2 regions of the Sinomonas terrae genome follow, and region 1 is predicted to be linked to the other one. Evidence: predicted binding sites of a transcription regulator. Region 1 holds the regulator's gene; the other holds the start of a gene.

Region 1 (4,774 bases):
CCTCGATGATCCGCGGCTCGGGCGCGATCTCGAGGCCAAGGATCGCGGCGGTCGGAGCCGCCGTCTCCTGAGCACGCGTGAGCGGCGACGCGGCAAGATAGACGATCCGCGCGCCGTCGTGCGCCCGCTCGGCGAAGTATTCGGCGACGCATTCCGCCATCTTCCTGCCGCGCTCGGAGAGGTGGAACTCCGGGAGCCGGCCGTACAGCACGCCGGCGGGGTTGTGGACCTCGCCGTGGCGCAACAGATGGACGGTGGAAGAAGGCATGGCATCCAGTTTCTCAAATGGTTGAGGCTGCGGGAAATCGTCCGGCACTCTGAGCTGCAGACAGCCGAGTGCGCCCGCTCGAACTCATTCTACGAGAAGTAGAACTACTCTCCGTTCCCGTGAGTTAGCTGTGAGATCACCCACAGGGGGTGGCAGAACATGCATTTGCATGGATAAGATGGCTTCATTGATTGACACTTCAATCACTTACTGGACCTCGACAACCCCAAAGGAGATCGCCATGACCGTTCCCTCCGGCATCACTCCCGGCATCTGGACCCTCGACGTCGCGCACAGCGACATCGCCTTCACCGTCCGCCACGCCGGCATCAGCAAGGTCCGCGGCCGGTTCACCGACGCCGTCGGCACCGTCAACGTCGGCCACAGCCTCGCTGAGACCCACGTTGAGGCGAGCATCAAGACTGCATCCTTCGACTCCGGCGACGCGAATCGCGACGCCCACGTCAAGGGCGCCGATTTCTTCGACGTCGAGGAATTCCCCGAGATGACCTTCGTCTCGACCGCCATCGAGCACAACGGCGAGTCCTACGACGTCACCGGCGACCTCACCATCAAGGGCGTCACCCAGCAGGTCACGATCGAGACCGAGTTCAACGGCGTTGCCGTCGACCCGTTCGGCACCACCCGCGCCGGAATCTCCGGAGAGACCACGATCTCCCGCAAGGAGTTCGGCCTCACGTGGAACGCTGCCCTCGAGGCGGGCGGCGTGCTCGTGAGCGACAAGGTCGTGATCTCCCTCGACCTCGCCTTCACGGCACCCCAGGCCTGACCCCTGACGGCGTAGCGAAGCCCCGCCCGAGCAACCGCTCACTGGGCGGGGCTTCGTCGCGTCAGAGGGAGGATTGCGGCAAGAATTCCGTGGAGATCTCGGCCCCGAATATCCGAGCTTTTGCGGGGTCCCTGCCGGTATGGTGGGCATTGCGGGGACGGAACAGTGGCCGCTCCGTATTCGCCGAGCGGAGGACGAGCCATGAGCAACCCCCAGCAGCCCGAGGGCCCGCGGGACGATGACGCGGGACGCGAGAGCGCGGGACCTGAGGGAACCGGATCTGAAAGCGCGGGAACTGGGAGCGCGGGAACTGAGGGAAGCGCATCCGAGAGCGCGGGAACTGGGAGCTCTCGACCCGAGGGAACGGGAACCGAAAGCACAGGGACCGGCGCCGAGGAGCCGAGGCCGGCGCCTCGCTTCGGGCAGTATGCCCCCGGCGCCCAGACTCCGGAGCCCGGGCACCACGCGCAGCAACCGCCCCAGTACGGGCAGCCGTCCCAGTACGGGCAACCGCCGCAGTACGGGCAACCCTCTCAGTACGGGCAGCCGCAGTACGGGCAACCCCAGTACGGCCAGCCTCCGCAGTACGACAAGGCCCCCCAATACGGCCAGCCTTCCCAATACGGCCAAACTCCCCAGTACGGCCAAACTCCCCAGTACGGCCAAACTCCCCAGTACGGCCAGAGTCCGTACGGCCAGGCTCCCTACGGCTCGCCCGGGTCGGGCTCCTTCGGCTACGAGACCCCGCCGCCGAGTGCCCAGCAGTCGGCCGTCACGATTGTCTTCTGGCTCATCATCGCGACTGCCATCGTCGAGGTGCTCGTGGGCATTTTGGGCCTCGCGGTTACCTCGAGCCAGATCGGCACGCTCCAGAACATGTACTCACAGGAGGCGACAAGGCCCCCGCTCGCACCGGATAGGGTCCGTAGCCTCATCCTGACGTTCCTGTGGGTTCTCTTCGCCGGAGCGGTGATCAACGCCATCGTGCTCGCGGTTTCCGCTGTCTTCCTCAGGAGAGGGCGCCGCTGGGCGCGCGTACTCGCCACCGTGTTCCTCGCCCTCGCGATCCTGAGCTTCTTCGGCGCCGGGCTCTTCTCGCTCATCACCATTGCGCTCGCGATCGCGTCGATCATCCTCCTGTTCCGCCGGCCGGTCTCTGCGTTCCTCGACAACCAGAACCAGTTCAACAACCCCTATTCCGGCCCCCCGCGGTCCTTCGGAAACCCCTATGGGCAGTGAGGCGGTGAGCCACATGACTCAGAGTCCGCACTCCGGCCCCTGGCCCAGCCAGCTCCCGACAGGTGCGTTCCCGGGGATGCCCGGCCCGCGGCGCTTGGAGCGGCCCGGCACGGTCAATGCTGCCTTCTGGTGCCTCATCGCCTCAGCGGTGCTGCCGCTTCTGGCTGTGCCGGCGCAAGCGCAGATCGCGCAGAACAGTGTGAACACGACGCTCGCCGAAGTCGCCATCCGCTCCCGCCAGTCCCTCCCGCCGGGCCTGGCTGAGCAGATCCAGGGCATGATCGAGCCGACACTGTGGGTGACCACGCTGGTCTTCGCCGCAATCGGGATCCTCATAGCCTTCGGAATCCGCTCGGGGCGCAACTGGGTCCGGATCCTGCAGACGGTCTTCGCCGCCCTTTCCGCGCTGAGCGCGCTCTTGGGCATCATCTACCTGTTCGCCCTCGCGCCGATCATGGTGAACCAGTTCTTCTCACAGGCGCCGCTCTACCTCTTGAGCGCTACGACGACCACCGCCTACGTGGTGGCGACCGTGCTCGAGTGGCTCCCGCCGTCGAACTTCTACTTCGCAACCGCCGCCGCGGCACGGAGGGGCTACATCCGCTAGCCGCGCCGCCCGCCCTCTCGCTAGGGGGCGGTGCCCGCCGCTGGCTCGCCGTGCTCGTTCTCGCCGGTCTGGCCGCCCGCCTCGCCGCGCTGCGCGTGGTAGGCGAGGATCTGCAGCTCGGTCGCCATGTCCACCTTGCGGAGGGTCACGCCGCGGGGCACCTGCAGGATCGTCGGCGCGAAGCTGAGGATGCTCCGGACGCCAGCAGAAATCACCCGGTCGCAGGCCTGCTGCGCGGCTGATCCCGGCAGGGCCAAGACGGCCATATTCGCCCGTGTGCGGCGGAAGATGGCCTCGAGGTTCGCCGCGTCCGTGACGCGGAGCCAGCCCACCTCGTTGCCGATGATCTCCGGGTCCGTGTCCAGCAGCGCGACGACCTCGAAGCCTCGCACCTCGAAGCCGCCATACCGGGCTAGGGCACGGCCGAGGTTTCCCGCGCCGACGATCGCGACTCGCCAATCGCGGGTGAGTCCCAGCGCGGCCGAGAGGTGCTGCAGGAGGTTGTCCACTTCGTAGCCCACGCCCCGGGTGCCGTAGGAGCCGAGCTGGGAGAGGTCCTTCCGGAGAGTAGCCGAACTCACCCCAGATGCCTCGGCGAGAGCATCGGAGGAGACCCGCTCAATCCCTTCCGCGACGAAGCCGTTGAGCGCGCGGAGATAGACGGTGAGCCGGGCGACGACGGCACTCGGCAACCGTTTCGCGGGCGCCTCACCCGTGACGCCCTCAGGCGACTGCGCGTGAGACGTCACTGCATCATTCCTTCCGCGACCGTTCCTAGGCCCGACTCACTCTAGGACCGTGCTGCTCGCCAGCCAAAACGACAGTTGCCAAAGCGTCAGCCCTGCTCCGTCCGGGAAGCGGCAGCGAGCGTGCGGCGAAGTCGTGCCTCATCGATCTTCCAGAAGTCCCGCTGCACGCCATCCACGAGCACCACCGGAACCTCCTCGGCGAAGCGCGCGGCAAGATCTCCGTCGTCGTCAATGAGCCGCTCGCTCCAAGAGGCGCCGATGTCCGCGGCAACCCTGCCCACGACGTCGCGCGCTGCCTCGCACAGATGGCACTCGCGACGGGTGACCAGAACGATCTCGGGGGTGTGCATGCCTCCACGGTAGCGCGGTGCCCCTCCGGTGTTGACTACACTCGGACCATGCCCGCCCAGAAGTACGCGTATGCCTCGGCGCGCCCGGCTCCGCAGGCGCGGCCTACCGAGGCGGCGTTCTTCGACGTCGACAACACCCTCATGCGCGGCGCGAGCCTCTTCCATGTGGGCCGGAAGATGTACGAGCGCAAGGTCTTCACCCTCCGCGACGCGGCGGGGTTCGCGTGGAAGCAGTTCACGTTCCTCCTCCGGGGCGAAACCCTCGAAGACGTGCACTCGATTCAAAGCTCAGCCCTCGCGCTCGCGGCCGGCATCCGGGCCGAGGACGTCGCAACCGTCGGGTACGAGGTCTATGACGAGATGATCGAATCCCGGATCTGGCCCGGCACGAAGGCGCTCGCTGAGCAGCACCTGCGCGTTGGGCGGCGGGTGTGGCTTGTGACGGCGACGCCCATCGAGATCGCGTCCGTCATCTCGGAGCGGCTCGGGCTCACAGGCGCGCTCGGCACTGTCGCGGAGATCGAGAACGGCGAGTACACCGGGCGGATCGTGGGCCACATCCTGCATGGCAAAGCCAAGGCGGAAGCGGTGGCCGAGCTCGCGGAGCGGGAGAGCCTGGACCTCAAGCGCTGCTGGGCCTACTCGGACTCGCACAACGACATTCCGCTGCTCAGCCTCGTGGGCCATCCTGTGGCCATCAATCCCGACGCCCGCCTCCGCCACCACGCGAACACGCACAACTGGCCCATCTACGACTTCCGGGCGGGCCGA
Region 2 (4,774 bases), 970 kb from region 1:
GCCGCCAAGAAGAACGGGTGGGGCGTGCCCGGGCTGACCTGGATGCCAGGGGTCGACCCCGACCCGTTCGGCCACTGACACCACGGGACGTCTTAGGGGACGTCTCCCATAACGGGACAGCTTTCGTAACGCGACTGCTCTCACAAGAGGGAAGAGAAGCTCTTAAGAGAGAAGCAAGAAGAAGAAGAAGGGGGGCACCGCACTTTCGTGCGGCGCCCCCCCCCTTCCTCGAGACGGGTCCTTCTGACTAGACGGCCTGACTAGACGGCGGTTCTTCTCACCCGTGACGGTGGGAGGCTACTGCTCCCTCGTCACCCGAGCCAGATCCTCCTCAGCGGTTCGAAGCAGCTCTTCTAGCTGCGTCACCCGCTCAGGGCTCACGTCGCCGGTTTCGAGCTTTGCCCTGGCGTGCTCGAGCAAGCGGCGCGCCTGCTTCGCGTTCTCCTTGGCCACGTCGAGTGCGTGTTCCAGAGTGCTCTCGTGCTCAGTCGCTTCCATAGGTGCATCCTGCCCCCGCTCGCTGGGTGAATCCAGTGACGTCACCGAGTTGTTGCCAAAAGTTCCTGCGGCGCCCGCTCTGCGGACTGAGCCGGGAAGGAAGGAGCCTGAACGCCCGCCATCTCCTCGAGCACGCGCACCACCTGGCAGCTGTAGCCGAACTCGTTGTCGTACCACACGTACAGCACGAGGTTCTTTCCATTGCTGATTGTCGCGAGCCCGTCGACGATCCCAGCCCGACGCGACCCGACGAAGTCGGTCGAGACGACCTCCGGGGACGCGATGTAGTCGATCTGCTTCCGCAGCTCCGAATGCAGCGACACGTCGCGCAGGTAGGCGTTGACCTCGTCCTTCGTGGTCTCGTGCTCGAGGGTCAGGTTGAGGATGGCCATCGAGACGTCAGGGGTGGGGACGCGGATCGCGTTGCCCGTGAGCTTCCCGGCGAGCTCGGGAAGGGCCTTCGCGACTGCCTTTGCCGCACCGGTCTCGGTGAGCACCATATTGAGGGCGGCAGAACGGCCGCGGCGGTCGCCCTTGTGGAAGTTGTCGGTGAGGTTCTGATCGTTGGTGAACGAGTGCACCGTCTCGACGTGGCCGTGAACGACGCCGAACTTGTCGTTGACGGCCTTGAGGACCGGCGTGATCGCGTTGGTCGTGCAGGAAGCAGCAGTGACGATGCGCTCCGCTTCAGTGATGTCTGAGTGGTTGATGCCGTGGACGATGTTCGGCAGACCGCCCTTGCCGGGCGCGGTCAGGAGCACCCGCGCAACGCCCTTGCTCTCGAGGTGCTGCGAAAGGCCCGCCTCGTCACGCCACTTTCCGGTGTTGTCGACCACGATCGCGTTGTCGATCCCGTACGCGGTGTAGTCGACCGTTGCGGGGTTGTCGGAGTAGATCACCTGGATGAGCGTCCCGTTCGCGAGGATGGTGTTGTTCTCCTCGTCGACGGTGAGGGTTCCTTCGAAGGGACCGTGAACGGAGTCGCGGCGGAGGAGGCTCGCACGCTTGACGAGGTCCTTGTCCGAACCCTTGCGCACGACGATCGCCCGCAGGCGAAGCCCGTGGCCGCCGCCTGCATGCTCGATGAGGATGCGCGCCACGAGTCGGCCGATGCGGCCGAAGCCGTACAGAACGACGTCGGTGCTCGGCCGGGGGTCGGCTCCGTGCTGCCCGACGATGGGCGCGAGTTCGTCGCGGAGGAACGCCTCGAGCGAGCGGCCGGCTCCCTCGGAACGGAACTTCTCGTTGAGCCGCGCGAGATCTAGCGACGCGGCGCCGAGCTGAAGCGAATCGAGGACCCTCAGGATCGGGAGGGTCTCCTCGAGGTCGAGCTCCTCGCTGTCGATCTGCCGGGCCCAACGGTGGAGCTTGAGCAGGCTCACGACGGACTGGTTGATAAGACTGCGGCCGTGAACAGAGGTCACGACGTTGTTCTCGCGGTACAGGCGCCCGATCAGGGGGATCATCTCTTCCGCCGCGGCCTCTCGGCCGACCCAGATGTTGAGGCTGGCGTCCACTTTACGGGCTGTCTCCGTCATGCTCACACAGGTGCCTTTCTCTGCGGTCTTGCGCACGCCGTCGTGCGCGGCCGGGGCCTGGTGCTGGCGCCCGACACGAAGAAAGCCGACACTGCGATCGCAGAGCCGGCTCCTGAACTTCCACGTTCATTATCAATTCTACGGGCCGCATCCAAGGGACAGGCCGGGAACGCCTGTGAAGTCACTCACAGACTCTCACTTTCGGGTGCGAGGACAGGCCGGCCTGTGAGCCGGGTTCTGTCACCATGCCGAGTTGCCCCAGCATGGGAGGCGATCATCCATCTAGGACCGCCGTTGCCGGCGGCCTCAAGCGGCCTACCCGGGCGCTCGGGCGGGCAGCCCTCGAACGCGCCCTGTCTGGCCTTGCTCCGGGTGGGGTTTACCGAGCCTCCTCGGTCACCCGAGGAGCTGGTGGTCTCTTACACCGCCGTTTCACCCTTACCGTCACGGTCAGCGTCGATGACGTGGCCCGCGACGGCGGTCTCTTCTCTGTGGCACTGGCCTGCGGGTTTCCCCGAGTGGGCGTTACCCACCACCCTGCCCTGCGGAGCCCGGACTTTCCTCGCGACACCCTCCTGAATGGAAGAAGCGTCCCGCGATCGCCCGGCCGACCTGACCTCGCCCCAGCATTCTACCGGCGGTGCGCCTCTTCTCCGCACGGCGGATTCGTCTGGGCGACGGTAGGATTCCGTGGTGCTCATCCTCCTGCCGCCCTCCGAAGGCAAGACCCCCGCCCCGGAGGGCGCCGCCGTCGATCTTTCCGCCTTGAGCTTCCCCGGCCTCGAGGTCGCGCGCAAGGAGGTGATGGAGAGCCTCGCCGAGGTCAGCGCGCGCCACGATGCGCTTGAAGCCCTAGGTGTGGGACCTTCCCTTGCGCACGACGTCGAGCGCAACCGGCGGCTTCACGCCGAGCCGGCGGCGCCCGCGCACCAGGTCTACTCAGGAGTGCTGTATGAGGCACTCGGCTACTCGTCCCTCACCCCCGCTCAGCGGCGGAAGGCCGACGCCTCGATCGTAGTGATTTCGGCGCTGTGGGGCGCGGTGGGCTTCTCGGATCTCGTCCCGGCCTACCGTCTCTCAATGTCGACGGCGCTCCCCGGCCTCGGGAGGCTCGCCTCCTTCTGGAAGCCGCACCTCGCCGAGGCACTCGTCGAACGCGCCTCCGAGGGCCTCGTCGTCGACTGCCGATCGAGCACTTACGCCGCCGCCTACGCTCCCCCGGCCAGCCGGACGGTCACGGTCGACGTCCTGAGCGAGCGGAACGGGAAGCGAACAGTGGTGAGCCATTTCGCGAAGCATCATCGGGGCGAGTTCGTCCGGCATCTGCTCACCCGCAAGGGGCGGACTGCCGGCACCCCCGAAGCGCTCCTGACAGCCGCGCGGGAACGCTGGAACGCCGAGTTCCACGAAGGCACCGGCAGGAAGCCTTCCTCGCTCGTCCTCGTCCTCGAGGGCTAGTCAGCTCCACTCGGGTGAGCGCACGAGGATGCAGCCCGAATCGGGGCAGAAGACCACATCGTCCTCGGAGGCAGAGCGAATGGCGGCGAGATCACCAGGGCTGAGAGACATGCCCGACCCCTCAGAGGTGCCGTGGAACAGGCGCGCCGCCCCGACACCGCGTTTTGCGAGGGTCTTTTCGTAGACCTCGACGAGGCCCCCATCAATGTGGGCTGCGACCTCTGACCTCTCGGAAGCCACGTGGGCGCGCTCCTCGGCCACGGCGGAGAGCTGAGCGTCGAGCTCACTCCGGAGGGCCGCGCTCGCTGCTTGCGCCTGAGCGAGCTCGGCTGCCGCAGCAGCCTGTCGCCCGCGCAGGCCGTCGAGCCGTTCGAGGACCTCGAGCTCCGCGTCTTCGAGGTCCGAGCGACGCGCAGAGAGCCCCTCGATGTCGTGCTGGAGCGCCTGGAGGTCCTTCGAGAGGCCACCCGCGTAGAGCCGCGCCTCGTCCTTTTCGATCCTTGCGCTGACCTGCTCGACGCTCTGCTCGACCTTGACGAGCTCAGCCTGCGCTTCCTCGACAGCGAGGTCGGCCTCACGTGCGGCGCGCGAGGCAGCCGCCAGTTCCTCCGCAATCGGTACAAGCCGCGGGTCGGCGTCGAGCGCCTGCCTGCGCAAGTCCAGGGAATGGAGCTTCGCGTCGAGCGCCTGGAGGTCGAGCAGCTTGAGCTGTTCGGCAGCGGGGGCTTTGGGCATAGTTCCTCCTAGCGGGTTCGAGCGTGCCGCTCGTGGCTGCGACTCTATCCCTCGCCGGGCGTGAGGATGAAGTCCCATGGGTCGGTATTGACCGTGGAGACCCGGATGTCGATCGCATGCCCCTGGTCGTGCAGGACGTTGTCGAGCGCCTGCGCCGCCGCGGGCAGCCACAGCCACTCGCTCGCGAAATGGCTCACATCGATGAGGTACGGGCGCCCGTCAGGGCTCGATTCGCGAGCCTCAGACGCCGGGTGGTGCCGAAGATCGGCGGTCACATACACATCGGCGCCCGCGGCTCGGACACTCTCGAAGAGGCTGTCCCCTGCGCCGCCACAGAGCGCGACGCGGCGCACGAGTCCGTCACGGTCACCCGAGACCCGCACTCCCCCGGCAACCGTGGGGAGGATCCCGAACAGGGTTCCAGCGAAGTCGGCGAGACTCGTGATCTCGGGGAACTCGCCGACGCGACCGATGCCCTCCTCAGGCAGACCGTTCTCCGCCTTCGTGAGCGGCTCGACGTTCTCAAGCCCGAGGGCGTCGGCGAG

Evidence for each region. Region 1 encodes Rex, which represses fermentation and respiration genes when NADH is low (regulators of the CRP and FNR family bind a similar motif). Its sites were predicted from a motif close to CTTGTGAANNNNTTCACAAG; they were not measured.
Region 2: the regulator Rex is predicted to act here: its motif matches at 2,209-2,228, upstream of L0M17_RS08255 (glyceraldehyde-3-phosphate dehydrogenase).

Annotation. Positions count from the first base shown of each region.
Region 1 covers NZ_JAKZBV010000001.1:803,612-808,385, reverse strand. The annotation lists gene L0M17_RS03730 (histidine phosphatase family protein) at 1-268, opposite strand, end outside; gene L0M17_RS03725 (YceI family protein) at 510-1,058, shown strand; gene L0M17_RS03720 (hypothetical protein) at 1,260-2,297, shown strand; gene L0M17_RS03715 (hypothetical protein) at 2,311-2,904, shown strand; gene L0M17_RS03710 (redox-sensing transcriptional repressor Rex) at 2,925-3,653, opposite strand; gene L0M17_RS03705 (glutaredoxin family protein) at 3,740-4,003, opposite strand; gene L0M17_RS03700 (HAD family hydrolase) at 4,052-4,774, shown strand, end outside.
Region 2 covers NZ_JAKZBV010000001.1:1,768,828-1,773,601, reverse strand. The annotation lists gene def (peptide deformylase) at 1-78, shown strand, start outside; gene L0M17_RS08260 (hypothetical protein) at 298-498, opposite strand; gene L0M17_RS08255 (glyceraldehyde-3-phosphate dehydrogenase) at 540-2,036, opposite strand; RNA gene rnpB (RNase P RNA component class A) at 2,247-2,651, opposite strand; gene L0M17_RS08245 (YaaA family protein) at 2,730-3,494, shown strand; gene L0M17_RS08240 (zinc ribbon domain-containing protein) at 3,495-4,229, opposite strand; gene L0M17_RS08235 (Nif3-like dinuclear metal center hexameric protein) at 4,274-4,774, opposite strand, start outside.